3 regions of the Mycobacterium holstebronense genome follow, and region 3 is predicted to be linked to each of the others. Evidence: riboswitches for the same ligand, from Rfam matches in the RefSeq annotation. Region 3 holds a riboswitch; each other region holds the start of a gene.
The links. A riboswitch is a leader RNA that binds a small molecule or an ion and turns the genes downstream of it on or off. The one in region 3 is predicted to bind magnesium.

Region 1 (9,883 bases), 1.7 Mb from region 3:
CCCGATGAACGGGGCCAACGTGGTCTCCGCAGTCAACAGGGCGATGGGACCCAAACCCTGGCTCGAGGGGCCAACGGCCCTGCCAACCGGAGCACTCGCGAGTTCCCGACTGGCCGGCGCCCCGGTGGTGTCGGCGGCGTCGGGCAACGGCGGTTGGATCGGGCAACTGGCGGTGCCGCAGGGCTGGATCGCTCAGACTCCGACTGCGAAGACCGTCGCCGCGGTGTTTCCGGAGGCCGGCCCGCAAGCCGTCGCGGCGGTCGCTGCGGAAGGCGACAGCGGGTTGGCCGGCAACCTCGCTCTCGGCGGTCTGGCCGGGCGGGCCATGAGCGTGAACGGACGCGGGGACGGCCAGGCCACCGGCCTGGCGGCGGCGAGTAAACCGGGCAAGCCGAGCAAAGCGACCATCATCGTGATCCCACCGTCAGCGGAGGACTGAACCGTGCCGGGCATGGACTTCGCGTCTCTGCCACCGGAGTTGACCTCTGCGCTGATGTACGCCGGCCCGGGGGCGGGGCCAATGTTGGCGGCAGCCGGCGCATGGCGTGGGTTGGCAGGGGAGCTCGGCGCCGCAGCCTCGGCCTACCAGGACGTGATTGCCGAGCTGTCAGGACAGAGCTGGTTCGGTCCAGCGTCACAGTCGATGGCGGCCGCGGCTACGCCGTACGCACAGTGGCTCGGTGCCACCGCGGCATCGGCGGAGGACACGGCGAGCCGGCTGATGCTGGCCGTGGGTGATTTCGAGCAGGCGCACGCGTCGACGGTGCCGCCCGTGGCTATTGCCGCCAACCGCAGTCTGCTGGCGGCCCTGGTCGTCGCGAATGTGGTCGGACAGAACACGACTGCGATCGCGGAGACCGAGGCCGAGTACCACCAGATGTGGTTGCAGGACGCGATGGCGATGTACAGCTACGCGGCGAGTTCGGCAACCGCGACCGAGGTCAAGCCGTTCAGCGCGCCGCCAGCGGTCGTTGACTCGGCCGGGGCGCCCGCGCAAGGCGCTGCCATAGGGCAGGGCGCCGTGGGCAGCGCCCATTCCCCGCTGTCCCCGATGCTCGATGCGATACCACGCACATTGCAAGGCCTAGCTACCGCCGGAAGTGCGCAGGCTGCGCCCGACCCGGTGTCACAGGCGGCGTCCTACATCGAGACGGTGGCCCGGTCGATCCTGCCGGCCAACGACACCAACATCTCGGCGCTCTACGGCATGGGCCAGTACGCGCGCAATCTCAACACCGACCTCGACATCTCCGAGGCCACCGGAGGCCGAGCCGGATTCGGTTCCGCGGCAAGGGCACCGAACTTGACTGAAGCCACCTCGCTGGGCGACGCCCGGCCGGTTGTGGCTGCGAGCAGCGGAACGGCGAGCGCGGTCGGCAAATTGGCGGTTCCGCAGGCCTGGGCGGACGCGGTGCCTGAGGTCACGGCGACCGCGACCGCTTCGCCGGCGACGCCAGCGGGCGCGGCGGCCCCGGCAGGATCGGCGGCCCTCGCGCGCCCTGGCGTCGGGGTGGCGGTGGCCGGTTTCGCCGGGCGCGACGGCCATCGGCGTGGGCGGGCCGCCGGTTGCAGCGAGCGAAGCGCCGGTGAGCTCATCGGAACCAACGAGGTGCGGCACTGGCATGTCGAACCCGGTGAGCTCAAGAGTCTGCTGGGCGAGGTGGCCACGCAACCAGGCGTCCACGAGGTGTACTTCGACACCGATGAGCAGAGCGGGCCGCCGGGGTGACCGAGATGGATTTCGCCGTGCTACCGCCGGAGGTGAACTCCGGGCGGCTGTATTCCGGGCCGGGCTCGGGACCGATGCTCGCCGCCGCGACGGCATGGGCGCGGTTGGCATCCGAGACCGCTTTGGCCGCTGGGGCTTACCAGTCGGTGCTCACGGGCCTGACCGATGAGGTATGGCTGGGACCGGCCGCGAATTCGATGGCCTGCGCCCTCGCGCCGTACGTGATGTGGCTCGATGAGACCGCGGTGCTCGCCCAACAGACTGCGACCGGTGCCACTGCGGCCGCGGCAGCCTTCGAGGAGGCTTTGGCTTCCATGGTGCCTCCGCCGGTGATCGCGGCGAACCGCAAGGCACTGGTGACACTGATCGCTGCGAACGTATTCGGGCAGAACAGTGCGGCCATCTCGATGCTGGAAGCCGAGTACGCACAATTGTGGGTGCTGGACGCGGCGGCCATGTACGCCTACGCGGCCCAGTCGGCGGCCGCGACCACCTTGAGCTCGTTCACCGATCCGCCGACCACCACCGATCCCACGGGATTGGGCAGGCAGGCGGCCGCGGCGGCCGAAGCCACCGCGGGCGGGGCGAAGGACCAGCTCGCGCAGCTGATCGCCGCGATCCCGCAGGCGTTGCAGGGACTCGCCCCCGCGGCGGCGCCGCTGCAACTCGCGGACGACCCCAGCGCACTCACCCTGTCGCAGCTGGTCTCGTACGTGCTGATCCTGCCGAAGAGCATTGTGCCCTTCAACGACGCCATCAAATCCGTCCTCTACGGCTTGATCCAGTACTCCCGCAACCTCAACACCGACCTGGACATCGCCGCGGCCACCGGGGGCAGGGCTGGGTTCGGTTCCGGGGCTTCGGCATTGGCGGCGTCGGCGTTGCCTGTCCCGCCCCCAGCGACCGGATCTGGACCGCTATCGGCCCGTGTGGGCGCGGGGGCCGCGGTCGGCAGGCTCAGCGTTCCGCCGAACTGGGTGACCAGCGCGCCGGTGGCCACGATGGCCGCCGCGGCGCAGGGGAGCGGGGTAGCCGGGGTGCCCGCCGCTGCGGCAGCGGCGGCCGAGATCCCCTGCGGCGTGTTCGGGGATCTGGGCCTGGCCGGCCTGGCCGGGCGGGCGCTCACCGGCTCCGCTCCGCGGAGTCGGCCTGCCGCGGCCATGAACGGCCATGCGCAGAGCCGACTGGAACGCCTGGTCACCGAATTGGCCGGCACCACTGAGGTACAGCACTGGCACGTCGATCCCGACCGGCTCGACAGCCTGCTCGAAGAACTTGCCGAGCAGCCTGGCGTGCATGCGGTTCACGTCAACCCGGGCGGTCAGCACCGCGCCGGACCGGATCGCCAGCCTGGTTAATGCCTGTGCGAGTTCTGGCCGACTTCTGGCCGAAGACAACCGGTTTCGCATCCGGCGCAGACCCGTGGACGGCAGCCCGTTCGCGGCTCGCCGCAGCCGATTGACCCTGCCAGCGCACTGGTGCACTATGGTTAAGCAAGCACCTCGTTAGGTGAGGCGTCTGCACGGATATAGGCCACTGACCCCGAACGTCGAAAGACGCCCCGGGTCAGGACAGCTCCTCCCGGATTAAGGGTTGAGCCCAAGTGGCTTCCGGGTTTGCACATTTGTGCAGGCCAGGACACGCCGTGCAGTGCCGAAGCTCTGACGAGAGGGGTGCGGATCTCGGTTGTCGCCGGGCTACTTCACCTCGTCGTGCATACGTGCAGGCACCCGCGCGTGCCCAGGCCGAGAGGAGGTGAGAGCGACATTGAGTCCGAGTGATAGTTCCTATCCGAGATCGATGTTCGTCTCCTTCGATCTCGGTACTGCTTTCACCATCTGATTCGCACCGGCGCTGAACTCGTCGACTGGCGTACCTTCCCATAGCGGAAGGCGCCAGGCTTCGTCGTGCCCTGAAATCGATTGGTAGCTCGGCTATTTCGTTGAGCCTGCGATCGACTTGGCATGAGCGGCTCCGGCATGTCGCCACGACCGCTGTCCCGATTTCTCCTGCCGTCCGGATTACGGCTGCAACGCATATCGGGCACCGACCCCTGCCTGCACAGCACCCCAAGATCAGCCACTTTTGGCTCGAAAACCATCAAAAAGGAGCACTACCATGGACTTCGGAGCATTTCCGCCGGAAATCAACTCAGCACGTATCTACACTGGCCCCGGTTCGGGACCGATGATGGCCGCCGCGGCGGCCTGGGACAAGATGGCCGCCGAACTGAGCTCGGCCGAAGCCGCCTACCAGGCCGTCATCAACGGACTCGTCAGCGAAGGCTGGATGGGGCCGGCCTCCAACGCGATGGCCGCCGCGGCAGCGCCCTACGCGGTGTGGATGGGCACCACCGCCGCCCAGGTAGAGCAGGCCGCCATGCAGGCCAAGGCGGCGGCCGCGGCGTTCGACGCGGCATACGCGATGACGGTCGCACCGCCGCTGATCGTCGCCAACCGGTCTCAGCTCGCGGCGCTCGTGGCGACCAATTTCCTCGGTCAGAACGCTGCGGCGATCGCGGCCACCGAGGCGCAGTACGGCCAAATGTGGGCCCAGGACGCCGGTGCCATGTACGGCTACGCGGCGTCGTCCGCGGCGGCGACCAAGGTCACGCCGTTCACCGCACCGCATGAGGTCGCCGACCCGTCGGCGCAGGGTACGCAGCAGGCGGCGGTCTCCCAGGCCGCCGGTACGGCGGCCACGTCAAACGCGCAATCCGCAGCGTCCCAGGCGCTTACGAACATGCCCAACACACTGCAGAGCCTCGCGTCGCCCACCCAGTCGTCGGCGCCTGCTTCATTGATCGACTGGCTCGCCAGCTTCTTGGGTGTGGAGCCTGGCGATGTGGCGAACGGCGCCACCAACCTGATGAGCAGCTCGTTCAGTCCGATGGCCGCGGCCGGGATCTCCAGTTTCGCTGCCGACATGGCGGTGGTGCGTGGTGCTGCCATCGCCGCCGGGGACCCGCTGGGCTTAGGCGCCATCGACCCGTTCACGCCGATGCTCGGAGCGCTGGGCGGCGGATTGGGCAACGGAATGCACGGGTTGGGTGGTGGTCTGGGTGCCGCCTCGGCGAGCATGGGCCACGCCGCGTCGGTCGGGGCGTTGTCGGTACCGCAGTCGTGGGCCGCCGCCGTTCCGGCAACGGCGGCTCCGGGTACCTCGGTCGCCGCCACCGGCTGGACGGTCGCTGCGCACGCACCGGAGGCCGGCGCGGCCGGCATGCCCGGGGTGCCGCTGGCGGGCGCCGGGCAGGGCCGCAACTACGGTTTCGCCGCCCCGCGGTATGGCTTCAAGCCCACGGTGATGGCTCGGCCGGTGGTCGCCGGCTAGGCATGTGTCATCGTTGAAGTCATGCAGACGCTGAGCGTCGCCGAGTTCACGTTGCGACTGGCTGTCGGGCTGGGCTGCGGTGCACTGATCGGGCTGGAAAGACAGTGGCGTGCGCGCATGGCGGGACTGCGTACTAACGCACTCGTTGCCGCCGGTGCGACGCTGTTCGTGCTGTACGCCGTCGCGGTGGAACCCAGCTCCACCCGCGTCGCGTCGTACGTGGTGTCGGGGGTGGGGTTCCTCGGCGGCGGGGTGATCCTGCGCGAGGGGTTCAACGTCCGCGGCCTGAACACCGCGGCCACCCTGTGGTGCTCGGCCGCTGTGGGCGTGCTTGCGGCGGCCGGCGACCTGACGTTCGCCCTGATCGGGACGGGCGCGATCGTCGGCACCCATCTGCTGCTGCGGCCGCTGGGGCGGCTCATCGACCGCGATCAGCACGTGGAGGAGGACGAACCGCAGTCGCCGTATGAGGTACAGGTGATCTGCCGGCCGAAGTCCGAGAAGTACCTGCGCGCCCAGATCGTGCAGCACACCGCCAGCAACGACCTGATTCTGCGGGGCATTCACACCGTTCGCGCCGGCGAGGACAACATTGCGCTCACCGCGTCGATGCTCTCGGACAGTCGGGCGCCGGACCGGCTCGAGCGACTGGTGGGCGAGTTGTCGCTGCAGCCGGGGGTCTACGCGGTGCAGTGGCACGCCGAGGATCAGTCGTCGCTGTCATCGGACTGATCGGGCCTAGGCTGATGTTCCGGAGGTAGGTAACGACGGTGGATGCGATCGCGGGTGTGTGGTCGGCGTTGCCCGGGCCGATGCGCGACCCGGTTATATTCGCCGTGCCTTTTTTCCTGCTGCTGCTGAGCCTGGAATGGTTCGCCGCACGCAGACTTGAACAGTTTGAATCAGAGCGCGTACCCGCCGGTGCGTACCGCACCGAGGACGCCTGGGCGAGCATCTCGATGGGCCTGGTGTCCATGGCCACCACCGCCGCGTGGAAGTTCATCGCGCTGCTAGGCTACGCGGCGATCTATACCTATGTGGCGCCGTGGCATCTGTCGCCCACGCGCTGGTACACCTGGGTGATCGCACTCGTCGGTGTGGACCTGCTCTATTACACCTACCACCGCATCGCGCATCGGATCCGATTGATCTGGGCGACTCATCAGGCGCACCACTCCAGCCGCTACTTCAACTTCGCCACCGCACTGCGCCAGAAGTGGAACAACAGCGGCGAGATCTTGATGTGGATTCCCTTGCCGCTGTTGGGTGTTCCGCCGTGGATGGTGTTCGCCAGCTTCTCGGTGAGCCTGATCTACCAGTTCTGGGTGCACACCGAACGGATCGACAAGCTGCCGCGGCCAGTCGAGTTCATCTTCAACACTCCGTCGCATCACCGGGTGCACCACGGCATGGATCCGGAGTATCTGGACCGCAACTACGGCGGGATCCTCATCATCTGGGACCGGATGTTCGGCAGCTTCGCCCCGGAGCGGTTTCGCCCGCATTATGGGCTGACCAAGCCGGTCGACACCTTCAACATCGTGACCCTGCAATTCCACGAGTACGCCTCGATCATCGCCGATGTGCGCAGTGCGACTCGGTGGCGCGACCGGTGGGGTTACATCTTCGGACCGCCCGGCTGGCAACCTGTCGCGCCGGCGGTGGCCGTCGCCCAGCAGCCGAGACTGCCGTGACGTAATGCGGGGCACACCGGCGGGTGTTCGCCTAGGCTGACTAACGTCGCATCCGAGCGACAACGCCCGGCGAGTCAGGTCGCGGCGTGCCGATGATGAAGGGGACAACGTGGCACAGAGCTTGGGAGACACCCTCACTGCAGGTAAGAAGCTCGTCAAGGGCGAGTCACTGACCTCCAACAACGGGGCTTACACCCTGACGCTGCAGGAGGACGGCAACCTGGTGTTGGCGGCGCGGGGCAAAGCGATCTGGGCCTCGGGCACCAACGGCAACGATGTGGTGCGCGCCGAGGTGCAGGCGGACGGAAACTTCGTCCTGTACACCGCCGACAAGCCGATTTGGCACACCGACACCAAGGGCAAGAAGGACGTCAAGCTGGTTCTGCAGGACGACCGCAACTTGGTGCTCTACGCCGCCGACGGCGCGGCCTGGTCCACCAAGACCGAGACCGACGCTCCGCCGCCGGAGGAGCCCAAGGCCGAAGAGGCTCCGGCTCCCGTGGAGGAGGCCGCACCCGCGGCACGCACCTACACCGTGGTCGCCGGTGACACCCTGTTCGCCATCGCCGAGCGGTTCTACGGTGACGGTAACAAGTACCCGCAGATCGCGGAGGCCAGCGGTATCGCCAACCCCGACCTGATCCACCCCGGTCAGGAGCTGACGATCCCCTGATCGCCGCGCAACGCCGCCGCGGCGGCCCGGATCCCTTGGGGCCGGGCCGCCGCGCTGCGCCATGGTGGCTTGGTCCGGCCGGACCGAAACCGGCCCTCAACGATAGGAGTCGACGGTTGCGCAGGCTCGTTGCGCGGGTGCTGGCGGTGCTGCTGGGGATCGGTGCGACAGTTGCTGGGCCGACGGTCTTTCCGGCCCGGGCTGACGGGGTGCTGGTGTTCCCGGGGATGGAGATCCGCCAGGACACCCACGTCTGCACGCTCGGCTACGTCGACCCGGTGATGCGGATTGCCTTTACCGCCGGCCATTGCCGGGGGAGCGGTACCGTCACCGACCGTGGCGGGGCAGTCATCGGCAGGCTGGCGACCTTTCGCGACAACACGCCTAATGGTTCGACCGTCAACACCGACCAGGTGATTGCCGACTACGAGTCGATCGTGCTGGCCGACGATGTCGACGTCAACGATGTCCTACCGGGGGGTCTGCGGCTGCAGGCCGGCCCGGACATTGAGCTGAAACCCGGTGATCCGGTCTGCCACTTCGGCATCGTCACCGGAGAAACCTGCGGCACCGTCGAACGGGTCAACAACGGATGGTTCACGATGACGCGCAGCGTTCGCAGTCAGCAGGGTGACTCCGGCGGCCCGGTGTATGCGCCGGGCGGCTCTGGTCCGGCCCGAATCGTCGGGCTGTTCAACAGTGTCTGGGGCGAATTCCCCGCCGCGGTTTCGTGGCCGGCGATCTCGCAGCAGGTCCGCGAAGACGTCGGCGTGCCGACCCCGCTGTCGTGACCCCGCCGCCTCGCCCGCCCAACCAGATCGCCTGGGTCACAGGCGATCTCGATGCCACCGAGTCCACGCTGACCGCGTTGCTCGGCGTGCGCAAATGGATCCGTATGCCCGGCGTGCACTTCGCCCCGGACACTTGCAGCTACCTGGGCGAGCCGGCTGATTTCGTCGCCGACATCGCGCTGAGCTACGTCGGTGACATGCAGTTGGAGCTGATCGCACCGGTACGTGGACGCAGCCTCTACGACGACTTCCTCCGTGCCCACGGGCCGGGCCTGCACCATGTCTGCATCGAGGCCGAGGACCCCGAAAATTTCGACGTTATGCTGAACGACACCGCCGAGCAGGACGCCCAGGTGGTTGCCCGGGGCGTGATGCCCGGCGGCATGCAATTCGCGTACGTCTCAGCTCCGGAAGCCGGCATCCCCTACCTGGAGATCGCCTACATCCCAGCCGAGATCCGAGCGGTGTTTGACTACATCAAACAGGAGCAGCGGTAACCACCGCAGCGGCGCCGATGTCCAGCGCCGGCGACATAGAGGAGTGGCGGCAATGAGCACCCAGATCCCGGACACCACCAGTGCCGAAACGGTTTCGGAGTGGTCCGACGAGTTCGACGTCGTGGTGATCGGCTTCGGCATCGGTGGCGGCTGCGCGGCCGTCACGGCGGCGGCAGCCGGGGCCCGGGTCCTGGTGCTGGAGCGGGCCGCCGAGGCCGGCGGCACCACCGCCATGGCAGGCGGCCACTTCTATCTCGGCGGCGGCACCGCGGTCCAGCAGGCCACCGGGCATGCCGACACGGCGGACGAGATGTACAAGTACCTCGTCGCGGTGTCGCGCGAACCCGAGCATGACAAGATCCGGGCCTACTGTGACGGCAGCGTCGAGCACTTCAACTGGCTTGAAGACCTTGGAATTGCGTTTGAGCGCAGTTACTACCCGGAGAAGGCGGTGATCCAGCCCAACACCGAGGGGCTGATGTTCACCGGCAACGAGAAGGTGTGGCCGTTCCTGAACGAGGCCGTTCCGGCGCCGCGCGGGCACAAGGTTCCGGTGCCCGGTGACACCCAGGGCGCCAAGATGGCAATCGACCTGCTGCTCAAGCGGGCCGACGACCTCGGGGTGACGATCCGCTACGAAACCGGCGCCACCGGGCTGGTCACCGACGCCTCCGGTGCCGTCGTGGGTGTCACGTGGAAGCACTTCACCGAAAGCGGTGTGATCAAAGCGAAGTCGGTGGTGATTGCCGCCGGTGGCTTCGTGATGAACCCGGAGATGGTCGCCCAGTACACGCCGAAGCTGGCCGAGAAGCCGTTCGTGCTGGGCAACACCTACGACGACGGACTGGGCATCCGGATGGGGATGTCGGCAGGCGGCGCCACCAAGCACATGGACCAGATATTCATCACCGCACCGGTCTACCCGCCCTCGATCCTGCTGACCGGCATCATCGTCAACAAAGAGGGCAAGCGCTTTGTCGCCGAGGACTCCTACCACTCGCGCACGTCGGGATTCGTCATGGACCAGCCCGACAGCGCGGCCTTCCTGATCGTCGACGAGGCCCACATGCGCAAGCCGCAGGTGCCCTTGGTTCCGCTGATCGACGGATGGGAGACCGTACCGGAAATGGAAGCCGCACTGGGCATTCCGGAAGGAAACCTGGTGG
Region 2 (9,883 bases), 550 kb from region 3:
TGGTATTTCGCCGAGAACGGCGCCGCTAACGGGCACGAGACCATGCCCAACGCGGTGCTCATGGAAGTCGCGCTGCAGCCCTGCGGCTGGCTGGCCAGCTACGTTGGCTGCCCGCTGGACGGTGAGGCGGACCTGTTCTTCCGCAACCTGGACGGGACCGGAACCCAGCACCGCGAAGTCACTCCGGCGACCGGAACGCTGCGAATCAAGGTGAAGCTCAAAAGCCTCGCCAAGGCCGCGGGCACCATCATCGTCAGCTTCGACGGGGAGATCACCGCCGACGAGGGACCGGTCTACACCTTCGACACCGTGTTCGGCTACTTCAAACGCGAAGCGCTGCAGAACCAGGTGGGCCTGCCGGTCAGCGACGAGCAACGTGCCGCACTGGCGCAACCCTGCGAGGCGCCGGTGGTGGACTTGAGCACTCAGCCCGCTGAGTATTTCGGGGCCGGAGCGCGGTTGGCGGACCCGATGTTGCTGATGGTCGATCGGATCACCGGCCGCTGGCCTACCGGCGGCGCCGCCGGGCTGGGCCAGTGGCGCGGAGTCAAAGACGTCAACCCCGGTGAGTGGTACTTCAAGGCGCACTTCTTCCAGGACCCGGTCCAGCCGGGATCCCTGGGCATCGAAATGCTGTTGCAAGTCCTGCAATTCGGAATGCTCGACCTCGGCCTCGGCAAGGAGGCCGGCCCGTCGGCACGCTTCGAGCCGGCCGCCCTGCACGACGCTATGACCTGGCGGTATCGCGGCCAGATCATCCCCACCAACAAGCAGATCTCGGCGCAGGTCGAGATCACCCGGATCGTCCGCGAGGACGCCGGCATCCTCGCGGTGGCCGAGGCATCGCTGTGGGTGGACAACAAGCGCATCTACACCGCCAGCAACCTGGGCATGCGGATCGTCGCCGGCACGGAGGGTCAGCGTCCCCCGGCCGGTACCGGCGCCGTCACGGCTTCCGTGTCGGCACCGGGAGCCGCGGCAGTAGCAGCCTCCGCGCCGGCCTCGCTACCGTCAACGGAATCGGCTGCCGCGGTGCAGAATACGGTGCCCGCGACCAGCGTGATGGAAGTCGTGCTCGATCCGGTCAACGATTCCTGGATCGTCGATCACTGCCCGACGTACGTGATCCCGTCGCTGCCGATGATGTCGGTCATGGACCTGTTCGCGCAGGCGGCGGCCCGGGCCTCAGGCGGAGCCAAGGTCGTCGAGATCACCGACGTCCAGATGGTCCGGTGGGTCGTCGTCGACTCCCCGAAGCAGCTGCGGGTCGTGCTGGAGCAGACATCGGAGCCCGCTCGTTTCCAGGGCCGTCTCGAGGTCTGGCGGGATGCGCCGCGAGCAGAGTTGTCCCGCTGGGAGATTCACGCGCACGCCGTTGTCCTCACCGCCGCGCAGTACAGCGGTGAGCCGGAGCCGCCCGCCCCGCTGGAAGATGCGGTGCCCTACGCCGACCCCTATGACGGAACGGTGTTCCACGGTCCGGCATTCGCGACCCTGACCGATGGTGCCCGAATCGGGCGCAACGGCTCAACGGGCGCGCTCGCGATCGACCGCTGCGCTGTACCGGTTGGTGAACTGCAGCCGGGACTGTTGGACGGCGCGTTGCACGTCGTTCCGCACACCGCGATGAGTGTGTGGACCACCGACACCGCCGACCCCGCGTCGTATGCCGATGCGAGCGACCCCGATGTCGGATTCCCGCGCCGCATCCTCTCGGCCCGGTTCTACTCCGACACCCCCGTGGCCGGAACCGTGGATGTCGAAGCCCGATTCGTGGGCTTCGACGACGACGAGGGCCGCATGCCGACCTTCGACCTGTGGCTCAGCGTCGCCGGAAAGCCCTGGGCGCGTATCCGGATGGCCGAATTTCTGCTGAGCAAGGGACCACTGGCCGAAGTCGGCGGGCCTGAACGGCGCGCCTTCATGGGTGGACGGCAGGCGGTCCCGGGACTGTCGCTGAGCGAGCGACTCGGGCGCGGCGTCCTCGAGCTCGATACGGCCCGGATGGCGACCCTCGACTGGTTCAAGGGCACTTTGCAGGCCGTGTACGGCACCGACAGTCAAGGCGATTCGCTGATGGTCGACATCGTGACCAAGGAAGCGGTCGCGGACGCAGTCCACAATGCGGTCCACCCCGACCAGGTCCAGATCATCGACGGTCAGGTGAGCTGCCCCGCGCTGCCGCTGGAGCGCATCACTGTCGACGTGGAGAAGCTCGGGCCGGGAGCATGCCGCGCGAGCGCGTCATCGGTAACCGACTGGGAGCCGGTCCGAGCCTGGTGGACCGAGAGCGCGGGCATGCCGGACGGCTGGTTCGGCGAGCTGGCTCTGGGGGCGGTGCTGTCGCGCTACGTGCGCCACGTGGTGGTCACCAATCCGGCCGCGATGGCGGCCGTGCACGGTCGGCCGGTGTTGCTGTTGGCCAATCACCAGGTGCAGGTCGAATCGCTGTTGGGCACCACCATCGGAAGCTGGCTCACTGGCACCAAGGTGGTCACCATCGGCCACGCCAAGCACGAGACCGGCTGGGTGGGCAACTTGCTGCGGATGATCGACGCGACGGCGGGCAAACAGCTGGGCCACCTCCGCTACTTCGATCAGCAGCAGCCCCAGGAATTCTTCGCCCTGGTGGACGAACTCAAGCGGGAGTCGGCTTCCCTCGGCATTTCGGTCATGGTGCATGCCGACGGGACACGCAGCGTGAGCTCGGGGCAGCGGGTCGAGAGGCTGACGTCCACCTTGCTGGACATGGCGCTGGAGATGTCGATGCCGATCGTGCCGTTGTACTTCGCGGGCGGACTGCCCGAGGAGCCGTTGCCGCACAAGCTTGAGGTGCCCTATGGCCACGCCGCGCAGGACTACATCTTCGGCCGCCCGATCCTGCCCGACGAGCTGCGCGGAATGCCCTACGCCGAGCTGCGGCGTTACGTGATGGACGCGATCAACGGGCTCGCGCCGTTCAGCGACGCACCGCATCCGCCGAACTACGACGTGGAGAGCCGGATCACCGCCGCGGCACCGGGAGCGTCGCCGCTGGAATCGGTCTGGTTCTGCATCGAAGACGCGCTGGACTCGCTGCCGGTCGACTGGCGAAACCTGATCGCCGACGAGGACTGGGAGCTGGCCGGGTTTCGGCAGTCAGCGAGCACAGCTCAGTAATCCCACATCGCCGGTACGCACCGAAAGGCGTTGCCGGCGGCGGCCACGTGGCACACCGACGGGAACGGGAGGTGAGTGGCCACCAGCGCTTCGCCGGTCGATGCCAGCTCCTGCAGCAGGCCGACCCGGACCTCGATCGACTGCTCTGGGTCGTGTTCGAATCCGTTGTGCCACTGGGGGTTGTCGAATCCGACCTGGAATATGGCGTCGCCGGCGAAGGTGAGTCGGTGATCACCGGATGCCAGCCGGACCACGCTGTGGCCGGGGGTGTGCCCGCCGGTACGTGTGGCGAGCACGCCGGGGGCCGCCTCGTAGGACTTCTCGAAGGGGACCAGGTGGCTGCGGTATTCGTCCAAGAACCGCGAGGCGATCGATCGCAGCGCGTCCGGAACCGGAGCCGGCATATTGGTCCCGGAAAAGTCGGGCGCCTCCCAGAACTCGGCTTCCGCGGCCGCGACGTGGATCCGCAGGTCCGGACGCAGTCGCGCTTTGATCCCGTCGGTGAGCAGTCCCCCTACGTGGTCCATGTGTAGGTGGGTCAGCACCACGTCGGTGATGGCAGACAGATCGATGCCGGCAGCCTCCAGCCGACGGACTGCCTGGCCTGCACGCGGAAAGTCCGGAAACTCCATCCCCAGGCCGGCGTCGACGAGGACGGTCCGGTCGCCGGAGCGCACCACGGCCACGTTCAACGGCCAGTCGATGACGTCAGTCGGCAGGAACATGTCGTCGAGCCAGCCCGCCAGGCGGGCCGAGTCGACGTTGGTGGCCATGGTCGCGGCGTTGATCGGCAGCACGCCGTCACTGATCACCAGCACCTCGATGTCGCCGACCTGTACCGCGTACCGCGATGGAACCAGATCGTCGGGCTCGTGACTCTCAACACGTACGGCGGTGTTCAAGCTCATCTGCGTCTCCTTGGTCGTCGGTCTGCGCCTGCCCGGATCGTTCGGGTCGAGAATCGCGCGGCGCCATCGGTCTGCGCACCCTGGAAACCGCGTAGTCCTCGGCGCCCACGCGGGGGCTTTGGGGCGTCTTTTGACTGCGGCCGTGGTGGACGGCTAGCTTAGTGGCGATCGCGGCAGGGCCGACCAGCTACGCAGCTGGACGTAGATCGGCCTTCAACGAATCGACCGACCAAGTCTTCGCAGACAGGAGCCCACTTATGGCGTCAGCATCTCTGGGCGTCTACACGTGCCTCGCGTGTGTCGTGCTGCTTACCCTGGCACTCTTCTGGGCAAGCGGATCCTGATCGGTCGCACGACCTCACGGATGTAGATTCCACTGGCCGCAGTCTTGGGCCAGGACGTCGTTGACGTCGACTTCTATCCCACCGACGATCGGCCCCGGGTTCGAGGCGGTACTCACAATCCGCTGGTAGAGCACTGCCCCGGGATCGATCTGACCTCGTGACCACGATCGAGTCTGCCAGGCCCACCGCTTACCGGGTGTGCGTGAGACTCCGATGACACCGTCGGCGGCCGCCCACTGGCACACGTTCACGCCCCCGTAGACGCCGGTTCGCTGCACTCCCAGTACCGAGTTGATTCCGCGAAACCACTGCAGTGCCACGGTGTTCCAGGTGTTGCGGTCGATGTCGTCGTCGACGCTGAAGAAGACCGGCGCGCTTTGGCCCCCGCCGGCGGCGGTGTGTATCTGCCAGGCGGTGCGTGCGTCGGCAACCCCGCCGGGGTAGCCCCGGGTGAAGTCCGACGGGGCCGTCCCGCCGGGCTTGCCGTACTGGAAGTTGCTGACGATCACCAGTCCCGCGGCGGTCAGTGACTCGGCGTAGGGCCGGGTGATCGGCTTGGCGCCGAAGTTGGAGCCGGGCCGCGACGTCGACACGTAGTTGATGACGCCGGCATGGCCCGCGGCACGGATGTCCTGCGCGGGAATCTGACGCATGGCGTAGTCGATCAGCGTGGGAGCCGCAGCCGAAGCCGTCGGTGCACCGGCCGACGCCGCGCCCAGCCCGGTGAGCGCTGCGGCGGATGCGTACCGCAGCGCGTCCCGTCGGGAAACGTGGTTCCGAGGGTGGGAAGTCCGCGGCGAGTCAGGCACGGGCCGATGTTAACAATGTGGCAGCTGTTAACTGTGTCGCCCGCGCCGGGAACCCGCATATGCTTCTCCCCGAAAATCCTTGCTTTGCCTGGACGGCGAGTCGCCGACGGCTACGATTCGGTGCGTGTCGACGCCCGTCACCAGCACATCGCCGACGATTCCGCGCGCCCCTGGAGCCCCGCTCGTGGTCGCGGGCTGGTGCCTCGTCGCGATCTACATCGCCGCTACGGTAACAACGGCTTTGAGTACCGGATCGGTATCCGCTGCAGCCGAAGCAATCTCGGGTGCCGCGTTGGCGGTCTTCGTGGTGCTCCATACGTTGACGTTCTACAAACCCGCCGGAGCCGCCGCCTACTTCGCCACGGCCGTGACAATGGGTCTCGGCCTGGAGGCGTGCAGTATTGCGACCGGCTTCCCGTTCGGCTTCTACGTCCATTACGCGGAAGGGCCTCGCGCGTTCGACGTTCCGGTGGTTGTCGTGGCGGCGTGGGTGATTCTGGCCTGGTTGGCGTGGATTCTGGCCCGGGTGATTGTGGGCGAGATCCACAATCGGCGGCTCTCCGTTGTGGTGACACCGGTCGTCGCCACCCTCATCGTCGGTGGCTATGACCTGGTGATCGATCCGATCGGCGCCTACGTGCGCCACATGTTCGCCTACCGATCACCGAGCGGGGTCCTGGGCGTCCCGTTGAGCAACTACATCGGCTGGCTGATCACCGGATGGGTGCTGTTTCAGACCTTTGCCTTGATCGAACGACGGTGGCGACGCGAAGCCGCAACCTCGACCCGATCGGCTTTGTTGATGCCGTCCATCATCTGGTTCGCTTTGGGCCTGCAGGTGAATCTCGGGCTGCTGCGCGCCGGCGACGCCACCACGACCATCCGGGGCATGCCCGTTGCGCTGGCCGATATCTATGAGACGTCCGCTGAGATGACCTGGTTCATGATGGGCCTGGTGGTGGTCATCAGCGTGATACGTCTTTATCAGGGCACGCCGACGACCTCGCCGGAGATCGCCGACTCGAGCGCACACCGCGCCGGCTAGCCGACCCCGACGGGCCGCGGCATCACGGTCAGCTTGATGCCATAGCGCGGCGTGCCCAGACCATAGCTGCCGTTGCGGCCGGCGCCGCCCGGAGGAATCGGGGGAGGCATCGCGGTCATCGACCGGCTTTCCGGGGCGACGGTCCAGCCGCTACCCGTCCCAGCGGCAGGAGCTCCCGTCGGGGTTGCCGCCGCCCAACTGGGTGGCGTCGACAACGAGCCGACCAGGGTGGCCCGGCCCACTCCCGCGGTCACCGGGGAACTGCTGCCACCGGCAGCGCGGCCCGCGGTCTCCAGCCCACCAGTGGCCGTGGACGCCAGGGTCATACCCGGCATGGGCCCGACCCCGCCGCGGGCCAGGGCGGCCGTGCCGCCATCCATGCCGCGCGCAAGAAAGCCGAGCGTGGCTAACCCGGAAAACCCCTCGATGTTGCCACCGGGGTCGAAAATGCCGGTGGCGGCGATCGTGTTCCACAGCTGGGCATTGATGTTCAAACCCGACCCGTCGTCGTGGCCCCACGTTCCGTCGAAGAGGCCGTCGAAGAACTTCGTCCAGTGCCAGTCCGGATCCGTAGGACGCGAGCCCTCCGCCGGCGACGCGAGGCTCCGTAGCGCATCGGGCAGCTGGGTGTGGGCATCGGTGGGGTCCATACCGCCCGCGGCCTGCCTGCCGTCATCTCGATTGGTGGTTTCCGGCGCATTGGCAAAGGGGATCAGTTGGGTGGCGGTGGCGGAAGCCGCGGCGTAGCCATACATCGCCACCGCGTCTTGCGCCCACATCTGGCCGTAGCGCGCTTCGGTCGCTGCGATCGCCGGTGTGTTCTGGCCCAGCGCGTTGGTCTTGACCAATGACGCCAACAACACGCGGTTGGTCTCGATCGCAGCCGGGGGCACCGTCATAGCGTGGGCCTCGGCATACGCCTCGGCCGCGGCGTAGGCCTGTGCCGCGGTCTGCTCAGCCTGCTCGGCGGTCACGCTCAACCACACGAAGTAAGGCTGGGCAGCCGCAGCCATCGCCGATGCAGATGGGCCCCACCAGCCTTGACTGCCCAGGCTCGCCACCAGCCATTCGAACGACGTTGCCGCTGAACGCAATTCCGCGGACAGTAAATTCCATGACGCCGCAGCCGCCAGCATCGGCCCTGATCCTGCTCCGGCGTACATGCGCGCCGAATTGATCTCTGGTGGCATCGATCCGTAGTCCATTGGCCAAAACCCTTTCAGTAGACGGAGATAACGTTTGCGGTATCGGTCACTGCGTACGACTCTGCGCTGTGCAGCAGCGTTTTGACGAACATCTCGTGCACCTCCGCGGCGCGCTTGCTGATCGCTTGGTACATCTGTGCATGCCGCGCGAATTGCGCCGCGGTCAGTGCAGAAATCTCGTCGGCGGCGGCGGGAATCACGCCGGTGGTCGGCGCTGCGGCAGCGGCGCTTTGCGCGGATACCGTGTCGCCGACACCGCGCAGATCGGCCGCTGTCGCGATGAGATCTTCGGGCAGTGCGTACACAAAAGACATCGGAGACTCTCCTTCGAGAGGACATGACGAATTTCGCCGCCACACAAGAACAGTCGCGCGCCAAAGCAGCACACGTCCACGACGCGGACAGCGCTGATGCGGTAAGGGCGAACCGATTCAGAGGATGAAGGCGGCGCCGGGGCAGGATTCGAACGACATGGTCGTCGATCTCGGATAGGGACTATCGCTCGGACTCAAAGTCGCTCTCACCTCCTCGCGGCCAGGGCATACGGGGATGCCGTTGTGGTAAGCACATCGGAGCTAACCGAACCAGCGCAGAGTTGGCCGGACGGCACCCCTCTCGACAGAGTTTTGGCACTGCACGGCGTATCCAGTCATGTGCCGAAAGCCACTTGGGCTCAACCCTTAAGCCGGGAAGAGCTGTCCTGACCCTGGGCGTCTCTCGACGTTTGAGGTCAGTGGCCTGTATCCGTACAGACGCCTCACCTAGCGAGGTGCGTTCGCGGCCATGGTGGCATCACCGCTGGCCGCCGTCAACTCGAACGAGCACGTCTGCGCTACCGGATGAGTTCGCCTGACATGGCATATGTCTCGCGAACAATACTGGTGTGCACCAGGATTCATGTCCGCAGAAAGTTTGCCTCTCCGCATCGATCGGTTGTTGCTGAGAATGTCCAAGCAACGGAACAGGTGAACGGTCATAATTGCCAATGCATCCCGAAGTCACGGCTGCAACCGGACGACCGGACGGATTGGCGGGGAGGCGATTCGGAAACCCGCACCGGATGGAGTTCCTGCTACCTTCGGAAGTGCCCCCGGTCGATCCGAGCGCGCGTTGTTGCCGGCGCGCGGTTCGGGCTCCACCCTTGACCTACGTAGCCCGGATTTACTTAAATGGGCTAGCAGTCACATCACCGGCTACCCGTGTCGGCAGTCCGCCGCGGACGGGCCACAGCGGGTGAGGAGGAACTTGTGCAGACGTCGGCGTCCGAGGTCTCCGCTCACCCCGACTACGGCGGTCCCCTGCTCGGGTCGGGAAGTCAACTGGAACGCGCCACGCTCGACGCGCTGGACCGGCTGCAGCAGGTGCTGACGCTGCACTCACTGGGCGATGACCGATTCCGGGCGGACAACGAGGCCGGCCGGTTCGGCCGGATCTTCGGCGGCCAGCTCATCGCCCAGGCGATGACAGCGGCCGCGGCCACGGTCCCCGAGCTGACCGCCCATTCCATTCACGCGTCGTTTCTGCGTCCCGGCGACTCGGGCGTACCACTGGAGATCGTCGTCGACCGCACTCGCGACGGGCGCACCATGTCGGCACGGCAGGTCACCATCCAGCAGGGCGGTCGCACCCTCGTGGTGGCGACGGTGTCCTTCGACACCAGCCCGGACAGCACAGACGCCGACCCCGTGCCGTTGCCCGGGCCTGCACCGGAAGCCCTTCCGCTGCTACAGCACTGGGTGCAGCACGCCCCGCCATACCTGGCCGGGCGAGGGAACACCTGGATAGAACGGCCCCCGCCGCTGGAAGTTCGCACCGCCGAAGCCCCGGTCTTCCTGGGCGGCGCCCAAGCGCCGGGTCCGCGTGCCCATTGGATGCGGTTGCCGCGTGGAATCGACGGCGATCACCAGCTGCACGCGGTGCTGCTTGCCTACGCCAGCGACTACCTGCTGGTGGATACCGCGTTTCGTGCCCACCCGCAGCCGGTCGACCATGCCACGCACACCGGCCTGACCTTGGACCACAGCGTGTGGCTGCACCGTGCAGTCCACTTCGATCGATGGCACCTCTACACCCAGCAGACCGTCGCAACGGCCGGACACCGCGCCCTGGTGCACGGCACCATGGTCGATGACACCGGCCGCCATGTGGCCAGCACCGCACAAGAAGTGCTCGTCCGGCCGATAGCCGAGCCGCCGGGACGGCAGAAACCCGGGGACCAGTAGTGGTCCTGCGCGCAGAGACGGCGACACTCGATGGACGCGTAGCGGTCATCACCGGCGGCGGTTCGGGAATCGGCCGCGGTATCGCCGAGGGCTTCGCGGAATTCGGCGCTCGGGTGGTGATCTGGGAACGCGACGCCGAAGCGGCCCGAGCGACCGCGAAGCTGGTCGGCGGTCATGCCTGCGCAATCGAT
Region 3 (9,883 bases):
ATTGGCGGCGTGCTCTCGGAATGGGACTGGCGGGCGGTGTTCTGGGTCGGGGTGCCGATCGGAGTGTTGGGCACGATCTGGTCGGTGCGCTCGCTGCACGAACTCGGTGAACGGGCGCCGGCGAAGCTGGACTGGGCGGGCACCGCGACGCTCGGGCTGGGCCTGACCGTGGTGCTGACCGCCATCACATACAGCATTCAGCCGCATGGGTCGTCGCCGACCAGCTGGGCCAGCCCGGCCGTGCTGGGTTCGCTGGGGCTCGGGGTGGCGCTGTTGGTGCTGTTCTGCCTCATCGAGCTACGGGTTGCCTCGCCGCTGCTGGACGTGCGGCTCTTCACGATTCCGGCGTTCGGAATGGCCAACGCGGCAGGCCTGCTGTCGGCGATCGGGCGCGGCGGTATGCAGTTCATGCTGATCATCTGGCTGCAGGGCATCTGGCTGCCGCTGCACGGCTACAGCTACGAATCGACGCCGCTGTGGGCGGGTATCTATCTGCTGCCCATGACGGCCGGGTTCCTGTTGGCCGGTCCGGTGGCCGGTTCGTTGTCGGATCGCCGCGGTGCCCGTCCGTTCACGGTCGGCGGCATGGTGCTGATGGCGGCGACGTTCGTGGGACTGGTGCTGCTTCCGGTGAACTTCGACTACCGGGTGTTCGCGGCGCTGGTGTTCCTCAACGGCCTGGGGGGCGGGATCTTCACGGCGCCCAACAGTGCCGTGGTCATGTCCAGCGTCCCGGCCGACCAGCGTGGTGCGGCGTCGGGCGTGCGGGCCACGTTCTTCAATGCGGGCACGTCACTGTCGATCGGCATCTTCTTCTCGCTGATGGTGATCGGGCTGGCCAACACCTTGCCGGCGGCCCTGGGAGCCGGGTTGCAGCAGCAGGGCGTCTCTGCCGGTGTCGCCGAGCAGGTGGCCAACACCCCGCCGGTGGGCAGCCTGTTCGCGGCGTTTCTGGGCTACAACCCGATTGGTGAGCTGCTGGCACCGTCGGGTGCGTTGGCCGCGCCCGGTGTTGATGCCGAGGCGTTGACCGGACACAGCTTCTTCCCGCAGCTCATCTCCGGGCCGTTCCATAGCGGTCTCGCGGTGGTCTTTGCCGCTGCGGCGGTGATGATGCTGCTCGGGGCGCTCGCATCGTGGCGGACGCCGGGGCACTACGCCGTCGAGCCGGCGAATCTGCGGGACTGAACACGCCGCCACCGCGCCGCGAAGCCCACGCAACTGGTTTCGGTAGCAATCACCAGGTGTAATCGCCATTGTTGGTCGGGTGGCGCTGGATTCGGTGACCGATCGCCGAGCAGAGGCGATCCCGGTGACTGCAGGGTCTGCGCCTCCGTGCACACTTCCGCCAGAATGTAGTTGACAATGCAACTAGAATGCCCCTAACCTCTGGGGTAGTTGACTAAGCAACTACAAAATCTGGAAAGGGGTCCGTCGTGGACATCGTGATACTGATCGGCCGAATCCTGTTCGGTGCCGTGTTCGTCGGCGGGGCGCTGGGGCACTTCACCCAGACCGCCGCGATGGCCGCCTACACCGAAAGCAAGGGCATCAAGCCCGGCAAGCTCGCGGTGCTGGGCTCGGGCGCGTGGATGCTCACCGGCGCGGCCTTGGTCATCGCGGGTGCATGGGCGGATCTCGGCGCGCTGATGCTGGCGGCCTTCCTGCTGCCGACGGCGTTCGTCATGCATCCGTTCTGGAACGAGGGGGACCCGCAGGTCAAGGCCGGCGAGCAGATCCACTTCAACAAGGACGTGTCGCTGGCCGGCGCCGCCCTGGCGCTGTTCGGCTTCTTCGTCACCGCCGGTGCCGGCACCGGACTGCAGCTGACCGGACCGTTGTTCGCGTCGCTGGCAGGCTGAGTCGAACCGCCGCTAGGCCCCGCGGCCCGGCTCTGCGCGTTGGTCGCAGAACCGGGCCGTGACGGTCTCATTCTGGTACCAAAGTGACTGGTGTGACACCTCGTGCGCAGGGGGTTTGACGGTATCGCTGCACGTCAGAGACCCTCGACACACCTGAATGGGGTCGAGTTGACCGCACCCCATCGGTGAGGCACTATGGAGCGTGCAAGCACCTCGTTAGGTGAGGCGTCTGCACGGACATAGGCCACTGACCCCGAACGTCGAAAGACGCCCCGGGTCAGGACAGCTCCTCCCGGCTTAAGGGTTGAGCCCAAGTGGCTTCCTGAATAGGGACACGCCGTGCAGTGCCGAAGCTCTGACGAGAGGGGTGCGGTCTTCCGACAGTCGTCGGAGCTGCCCTCCTAAGCATGCGGTGAAACCGGCGCGCCTCTGCGCGCCCGCGACCGAGAGGAGGTGAGGGACGAATGAGTTCCGGTGATAGTCCGAGCCGATATCTGACATCTGTTCCGTCCCCATCCGAACGGTCGCATACCGCCTCCAGCTGAGCCACGACTCCGGCCTCCAGCTGAGCGCGTAGCACCGTTACGCGACTAGGAGGCCATCATGGTTGCAATCGCCTACACCGACATCACGGCTCCGGCCCCGCGTGCCATCAGCGCGCCGAAGACGCTGGACCGCCGTCCTGCCGCACCCACCTCGGACCCGCTGGTCGACATGACCAGCCGGTTGCTCAGTGGTCCGCTGCACCAGATGTACGCACTCCTGTGGCGCGTCGGAGTGCTGACCGTCAGCGACTGAGCTCAACCGACTGCTCGCGCTCTGATAGACGTCTCCTAGACGTCTTCGAGGGCTTCCCCGAGCTGTTCGAGCACCTCGCTGCGGTGGTTGCTGGCCAGAATGTGGCCGGCAGCCACCGCCACGGCCACCGGCCAGTCGATGATCTCGAAAGCCGCCAGCAGCGCCAACCCGCCGTAGTAGGCCAATTGCTCAGGCCGCGGCACCGTCACCTTGCCGAACAGCGGCAATTCAACGGCGAATCCCTCTGCCTCGCGAATGTGGGCTACTGCCTCGCGCTGGGATGCGCTGCGCCGCGGCTTGTCCGCCATCATGAGCCTCCTGGTGGCGACGGGTCGCCGGATGATCGAGCCGCGACTGTTCCGCGGCGAGAGCCAGTGTCCCCATTGTGCACAAGCCGCAGCCGCGGCGCCGGGTGACCGTTGGATGGTGCCTGCGGGCGGTCTGGTTGGCGCGGCCCGGGAACGATGAATTCTTTCGGCTTGGTCGTGTCGTCCTGCGACCCCGACAGCAGCCGCGGCACCACGGCTGCGCCAATAGTGGCCACCGTCGCCGTGCCCAGAGCCTGGGCCCAGCCCAGCGGCCCGATCGGCGTGCAGCCCAGCAGCTGGCTGATACCGGGGATGGTGATCAACGTCCCCATCACGCCCAGCGATCCGACAGCGGTCGCCACCACCAGCGGATCACGCGAATCCAGCAGCGTCTGCCCCAGCTGTGTGGCGACCAGCGACACCAACGCCACCGTCGAGGCCCGCTGCGGACGCCCGGTGACCGAAGCCAGCCCCCAGGCGCCCACCGCGGCCGACGCCGTAGTGACGCCGCGCACGGCCACCGTGCGCCACAGCGCGCGCTCGTCGGGTCCGTGCCCACCGGCGGCGGCCTGCTCGTTGAGCGAACTGACCGCCAGCGCGGTGGCCGGCAGCGCATCGGTCAGCATGTTGACCAGCAGCAGCTGGCGCGCGTTCAGCGGCGAGCGCCCCGTCAGCGCGCTCCCGATGATCGCGAATGCCACCTCGCCGGCGTTGCCGCCCAGCAGCACCGCCACCGCGGCCTGCACCCGCTGCCACAGCTCGCGGCCTTCGTCCAGTGCGTCGAGAAGGGTGTCGACCCGCTCGTCGAGCAGCACCACGTCGGCAGCGGTGCTGGCCGATTCGCTGCCGTGCGCCACCACCGCGATCCCGACCGTGGCGGCCCGGATCGCCGCGGCGTCGTTGGCTCCGTCGCCGACCATCGCCGACACCTTGCCGGTGCGCTCCAGGGTCTGGACGATCTGGACCTTGTTCTCCGGAGACATCCGGGCGAACACCACCCGCTCGGCTACCGCTTGTTCTTGGCCTTTGCGGGACAACGCATCCCACTGCGCACCACTGATCACCTGGTCGCTGTCGACCTCCAGGCCCAGCTCGCGAGCGATTGCGGTGGCCGTCAACGGGTGGTCGCCGGTGATGAGCCGCACCGGGATTTCGCGACGCTTGAGGTCGGCGAGCAGTTCGGCGGCCTCGTCGCGCGGGGTGTCGGACAACCCGAGCAGACCGACGAATGTCAGTCCCTCGCGGCAGAACTCGGCGATCTCCTCGGGTTCGGGGTCCTCGCCCAGTGCGGTGAGTTGCGCGGAAGTCAGTTCCCGGCGGGCCACTGCGATCACTCGTAGCCCGTTGCCGGCCAAGGCGGCCACCGACTGCTTGACGGCCGGGCCGGCCCCGGTGCACGCCAGCACCATTTCCGGGGCGCCCTTGAGGGTCAGTTCGGTTCCCCGTATCGACGCCGAGAACGGACGTCCAGAGCGGAACGGCAGGTGCGCGGCAAGCCCGGCCGGCGCCGACGCGCCGGCCGCGTCAGCGCCCTCCACGATGGCGGTGTCGGTGGCGTGCACCTGGCGGGTGCCATTGGACACCGGGGCCGCGCTTGCCGCCAGGCGCAGCACGTCATGGTCGGTGAAACCGGCCGCCGGGTGCACTTGCGACACCCGCAGCCGGTTCTTGCTCAGAGTGCCGGTCTTGTCGAAGCAGACGACGTCGACGCGCCCGAGCGCCTCCACCGAACGCGGCACCCGCACCAGCACACCGGCCTTGGTCAACCGCCGGGCCGAAGACTGCTGGGACAGGGTGGCCACCAGCGGCAGTCCCTCGGGGATGGCCGCGACGCTGACCGCGATCCCACTGGCCACCGCCTGGCGCAACCCGGTCCGGCGGGCCATGCCCAGGCCGGTCACCAGTGCACCACCGGCCAGGCTGATCCGCCAGGCCTTACTGGTGAGCAGGCTCAGCTGGTGCTGCAACCCGATCGCGGACTGATCGCCGGCAACCAGTTCGGCTGCCCGACGCCCGTGGGTGTCGCCGCCGGTGGCGGTCACCAGCGCCACCGCGGTCCCGGTCACCACGGTGGTCCCGGCGTAGACCATGCATTCCCGGTCGGCCAGATCGGCACCCGGAGTGGCCTCAACCTGCTTGACCACCGTCAGCGACTCACCGGTCAGTGACGACTCATCGACCTCCAGATCGATCGCGTCGATCAGCCGCCCGTCTGCGGGCACCACCTCATGGGCGTGCACCTCGATCACATCGCCGGGAAGCAGCTCCTCGGCCGGGATCTCGCAGTGACTGCCGTCGGGCAGGACCTTGCGCGCCGGTGGAATCTGTTCGTTCAGCAGCACGCTGAGCCGGCGCTCGGCGATGAGTCGCTGTGCGGCGGCCAGCATCGCATTGCCGCCCAACACCGAACCGACCAGGATCGCATCGACGGGTGAGCCCAGTACCGCGCTGGCCGCGGCCCCCAGTGCCAGCACCGGCGTGATCGGGTCGGACAGCTCACTGCGCACGGCCTGGGCGAACTGCCGCAGCAGTCGCGGCGGCGCGGTTGCCTGCGCCCCGCGGCGAGCCAGATCCACCGCCGCCAGCGCAGCCGCTGCGGCCGGCGCATGGTGGGTCGTGGTCGGCTCTTCCAGCTCCGGCGGCGGCAACACCGCCCGTACCTGATCGACCGACATCGCGTGCCACTCGTGCACCGCCGCCGGCCGAGGCACCGCGGCGTCCACGGCACGGCGCGCCAGCCAGTACCCCGACAGTGCGCCGGCCGCCGCTCCCGTGGTCACGGGGCCTGGCCCGCTGCCGCGTACCCCAGGCAGCATCAGCAGTGAGCCCAACGCGGTAGCGCCGGTGGCGATCTCGACCCCGCGGTGGCTGGCGGAGCGGGCGGCGGGCAAGGCATGCAGCACCCGCCACGCGGCAGCCAGGTCGGTTAGCAAGACATCGGCGCACCAGGGCGGGACGCCCTGTTTCGGTAGCACGCCCAGCGCGACGTCGGCCGCGGCCAGCGCGTCGACGGCAACCGCGGACAGCACCGCGACGTCATGGCCTTCGGCCTGATAGGCAATGACCGCGGCGGCCAGCGCCTGGTCTACCGAGGCGCCATCCAGGGGCCGGATCTCGTCGAAGACCGGCCGCAGCTCGCCGAGCGCATCGGCCTCCACCGAGACCACCTCGACGTCGGCGCGCCGCGCCTCGGTCACCACCGCGGCCGCCAACGGAAGCAACGCGGGCTGGAACGACGCCTGCACATCGGAGCGCGACCCGATGCGGTGCCATCCCGGTTTGAGGTCGGCGTCGGACAGTCGGGCCTGGGCCTTCGCCCACACGGCGCGCAGTTCGTCGTCGTCGGCGCCGCGCACCTGCATCACCCGCAAAGTCTCACCGCACAGCACGCGCGGATCGATGACCACGGTGTCGACGCGGTCGAGTTCACGCAGGCTGCCCGGCCGCAGCACCACCGTGCCGTGCTGATCGGCCAGACCGCGGCCAAAGGTGGCGGCGAACGACTCGCGTGCGGTGCGGGTGGCCTTCGGTGCGGTCACCGCGGCGGCCGTGCCGGCCAGATCTGGATTCCGGGTCGCGGCGCCGATCACCCCAGCACCTACGACTTGCGCCCAGGCGCTGCGGGTCAGGTGGCGCTCCACCGGACCCGGCGGCCGCGGCGCCGGTCGCTCGGGGACGGTCACCGGCGGATGATCGGCGTGGTGAGCGAGCTCCGGCTCTTGGCGCCGCCAGGCGCGTGCCTCGGCGCGTTCCTCCCCGGCGCGCATCGCCTCCACCGACAAGTCCACGGCCAGCGTGGTCGGCGCGGTGTTGAGGGTGTGCACGCCGGCGCTGGCCAGCGCCAACAGCGCATCGGTTGCCTGCTTGCCGATGCGGTCCTCGAGCAGTCGGCGCACTCGAGGCTGGTAGTCGATGACGACGACGCCGGCTTCCAGACCGAGCGGCAGGCCCGGCAGGCGCAGCAATCGGCCCACCGTCGCCGCGCCCAAGCCAGCGATGTTGGCGCCGACAGTCAAGGCGCGCAGCGTCTCGGTCATCCCGTCGCCGGGCAGGCTCACCGGGCCATGACCGCGAGATTCCGCCCGAATCCGATCCGTGCGGTACTCGCTTTCGGTGTCAGCCACCACCTGGCACAGTTCGCGCACTGAGACGACTTCACTGCCGGCGGTGGGGTCGAGCCCGACCACCAGGCGCGCCAACGGGTGGTTCAAGCGGACCGAGATCACCCCGGGCAGGGCGCGGGCGGCGTCCAAGACGGCGGTCGCCAGCTCGTCACCGGCGGGGCCGTCGAGGCCACGGATCTCCACCCAGGCCCGCCCGTCGCCGCGGAAACAGCGACGGGACAGCACCGGGCCCCTGTCGCCGTTCGGCAGAATCGCGCCGGCTACCCCGGCAGCGGTCTGAACCGAGGCATCGATCAGCGCTGAGGTCAGTTGGACACCGAAATTCGCCGCCCGAAGCGGCCATGAGCGCCGGACGGCACTCAGGGGAGCGTCTAAATTCACTCGTACCCGACTAGTGGCGCGTGCGCGTGCGGGTGCTGCTGGCGCCGCTGCGTGATTGCCGTGCCGCGGTCTTCTTCGGCTGCGGGCTGCGACGCGATGACGTCGACGAGCTCGCCGACTTCACCGGCTTGGTCGCCTTCGCCGCCGGCGCCGCCTTGAGCGGCCGTACCGACGCAGCGGGGGCCTTGGCCGGCGCCTTGCTGTCATCGGACCGGTTGGTCAGTTGCTTGAGCGCCAGTGCGGTGCCGCCCACCGCGACCAGCACCGGCCACTCGACCAGTCCAGTCACGCCGAGGGCGCCCAGGGTCAGCGCGGCCGCGGGAGTCGAGTGGCTGCCCGTGCGCAGCCCACGCTGCACGCCGCCGGCCGCCCCCTTGATGCCGCCGATTACCCCGTTGACTGCGGCCCCGCCGATCGCTCCGGCTGCCTCAGTGGTCATGGTGACCGCGCGGTTCGCCGCTCCGGCCACCTTTCTTACCGTCCCTGCGACGGCGTTCATGGGAATTCCCTGCCCTTCAAATGAGCAAATTGGATAATCCGCCTATCTTATGCGTGATTTCGCGATCGGTCCGAAATCCACACCGAATTCATAGAACTGCGGGTAAATCAGTCCCGCCGGATCTCGACGAGCACCGGAGCGTGGTCACTCGGTGACTTGCCTTTGCGTTCCTCGCGGACGATCTCGGCGTGCGCGACGCGAGTCGCCAGCGCGGGGGAGCCCAGGATGAAGTCGATGCGCATGCCCTGCTTCTTCGGGAACCGCAGCTGGGTGTAGTCCCAGTAGGTGTAGACGCCGGGGCCGGGTGTGAAGGGCCGAACCACGTCGAGGAACTGTGCGTCGGCCATCGCTTGGAAGGCCAAGCGCTCCGGTTGCGAGACGTGCGTTGCGCCCTCGAAGAACTCCATGCTCCATACGTCGTCGTCCTGGGGAGCGATGTTCCAGTCGCCCACCAGCGCGATCGGCGCCGACGGATCGTCACGCAGCCATCCTTCGGCGGTATCGCGCAGCGCCGCAAGCCAATCCAGCTTGTAGGTGTAGTGCGGGTCGTTCAGGGCGCGACCATTGGGCACGTAGAGGCTCCAGACCCGCACCCCGCCGCAGGTGGCGCCCAGCGCGCGCGCCTCCACCGCGGGATCGGCGTCGGCCTTGCCCCACGCCGGCTGGCCGGGAAACCCGACCTCGATGTCGTCCAGGCCGACCCGCGAAGCGATCGCCACGCCGTTCCACTGGTTCAGCCCGACATGGGCAACCTCGTAGCCCAATTCGTGAAACGGCAGCGCCGGAAACTGGGCGTCGGTGCACTTGGTCTCCTGCATGGCCAGCACGTCGACGTCGGCGCGGGCCAGCCAGTCGGTCACCCGGTCCACCCGAGTGCGAATGGAGTTGACGTTCCAGGTGGCCAGTCGCAGCGCAGTCACGCCAGCCACCCTAAGGCTCGTTCTACGGCGCCGACCCGCTGCCCAGCAGCCGGGCATCGATATAGCGGGTGCGGTGCTGGCCCGCGAAGCCGATGGTTTCGAAGAACTCGAATACCTCGCCGGTGGTCGGCACCTGGGCGTACCCGCGGGTGGCACCGCGCTCGGCCCCCCAGGCCTGCAACGCAGCGCAGATCGCGCGCCCGTAGCCCTGCCGGCTCCGGTCGGCGGCCGCCCGAACCGCCGTCACCCCCAGCCAGCGGGTCCCGTCCGGGCCCTCGGTGACCGCACCACGCCCGACCGCCACCCCAGGAATCGAGGCGAAGATCACCTCACCGTCGAGTACCGCGGTCAACACCTCCACCGGCGCGTCGTGACCGAACACCGCCAGCCAGTCGGTGTCGGGTTCGGCGGCCATCACCACGTCACCAGCGGCCGCGCCGGCCGCGCCGAGGTCGCACACCAGGGTGCGGGTCTCCTGTCGCGTCGGGATGTCCTCCGGCAGCCGCAGGAGGCGCTCCGGGACCGCCAGCGTCGGTGACAGGCCCCGCTGCGCATACCAGTCGATGATCGACGGGATGGCGTTCGCATGGGCAAACATGTCCAGGGGCACAGCCGAATTGGTCGCGATGTCGGCGCCGGGGCCCGCCCGGAGCAGCCAGCCGTCCAACCAGTGATGCTCACTGCCCGGCCAGGCCAGCGCGGCGGCATGTTCGACGGAACGGATCGCCGAGTTCTTCACCGGCCGGTCGGTCAGCCGGCGCACGTACAGCACGTCGGCGTGCCGGCACTCGTGCACCACCCCGTCGGCCGAGCGGACCCGCACCAGCGATCCGGCCTGCACCAGCTGCCCGATCACATCGCCCATCGGCGGCTCGGAACCCGGGGCGCGCAGGTAACGCAGACTCACCCGGACGCCGACCTCAGGGAGTGCGGGTGGTTGGGACATGAAAGCTCGTCAGTGACCGAACGGATCGGGCACGTCACCCGGCAT

Region 1: it holds a riboswitch for magnesium, as region 3 does, so the genes downstream of both, RCP37_RS09890 (PPE family protein) here and RCP37_RS02095 (Rv1535 family protein) in region 3, are expected to answer to the same signal.
Region 2: it holds a riboswitch for magnesium, as region 3 does, so the genes downstream of both, RCP37_RS21720 (PE family protein) here and RCP37_RS02095 (Rv1535 family protein) in region 3, are expected to answer to the same signal.

What each region holds. Positions count from the first base shown of each region.
Region 1 covers NZ_OY726398.1:2,134,856-2,144,738, forward strand. Annotated here, with positions in the region: gene RCP37_RS09875 (PPE family protein) at 1-439, shown strand, start outside; gene RCP37_RS09880 (PPE family protein) at 452-1,729, shown strand; gene RCP37_RS09885 (PPE family protein) at 1,735-3,087, shown strand; M-box (ykoK) riboswitch at 3,224-3,409, shown strand; gene RCP37_RS09890 (PPE family protein) at 3,848-5,062, shown strand; gene RCP37_RS09895 (MgtC/SapB family protein) at 5,084-5,794, shown strand; gene RCP37_RS09900 (sterol desaturase family protein) at 5,833-6,756, shown strand; gene RCP37_RS09905 (LysM peptidoglycan-binding domain-containing protein) at 6,878-7,429, shown strand; gene RCP37_RS09910 (Rv1815 family serine proteinase) at 7,546-8,220, shown strand; gene RCP37_RS09915 (VOC family protein) at 8,217-8,717, shown strand; gene RCP37_RS09920 (FAD-binding protein) at 8,770-9,883, shown strand, end outside.
Region 2 covers NZ_OY726398.1:4,679,669-4,689,551, reverse strand. Annotated here, with positions in the region: gene RCP37_RS21745 (beta-ketoacyl synthase N-terminal-like domain-containing protein) at 1-3,159, shown strand, start outside; gene RCP37_RS21740 (MBL fold metallo-hydrolase) at 3,153-4,067, opposite strand; gene RCP37_RS21735 (DUF1906 domain-containing protein) at 4,426-5,220, opposite strand; gene RCP37_RS21730 (carotenoid biosynthesis protein) at 5,345-6,265, shown strand; gene RCP37_RS21725 (PPE family protein) at 6,262-7,470, opposite strand; gene RCP37_RS21720 (PE family protein) at 7,485-7,784, opposite strand; M-box (ykoK) riboswitch at 8,074-8,246, opposite strand; gene RCP37_RS21715 (acyl-CoA thioesterase) at 8,718-9,692, shown strand; gene RCP37_RS21710 (SDR family NAD(P)-dependent oxidoreductase) at 9,692-9,883, shown strand, end outside.
Region 3 covers NZ_OY726398.1:440,125-450,007, forward strand. Annotated here, with positions in the region: gene RCP37_RS02085 (MFS transporter) at 1-1,188, shown strand, start outside; gene RCP37_RS02090 (DoxX family protein) at 1,437-1,862, shown strand; M-box (ykoK) riboswitch at 2,068-2,236, shown strand; gene RCP37_RS02095 (Rv1535 family protein) at 2,466-2,660, shown strand; gene RCP37_RS02100 (hypothetical protein) at 2,696-2,971, opposite strand; gene RCP37_RS02105 (cation-translocating P-type ATPase) at 2,968-7,473, opposite strand; gene RCP37_RS02110 (hypothetical protein) at 7,484-7,972, opposite strand; gene RCP37_RS02115 (exodeoxyribonuclease III) at 8,080-8,883, opposite strand; gene RCP37_RS02120 (N-acetylglutamate synthase, CG3035 family) at 8,915-9,838, opposite strand; gene RCP37_RS02125 (peptide deformylase) at 9,848-9,883, opposite strand, start outside.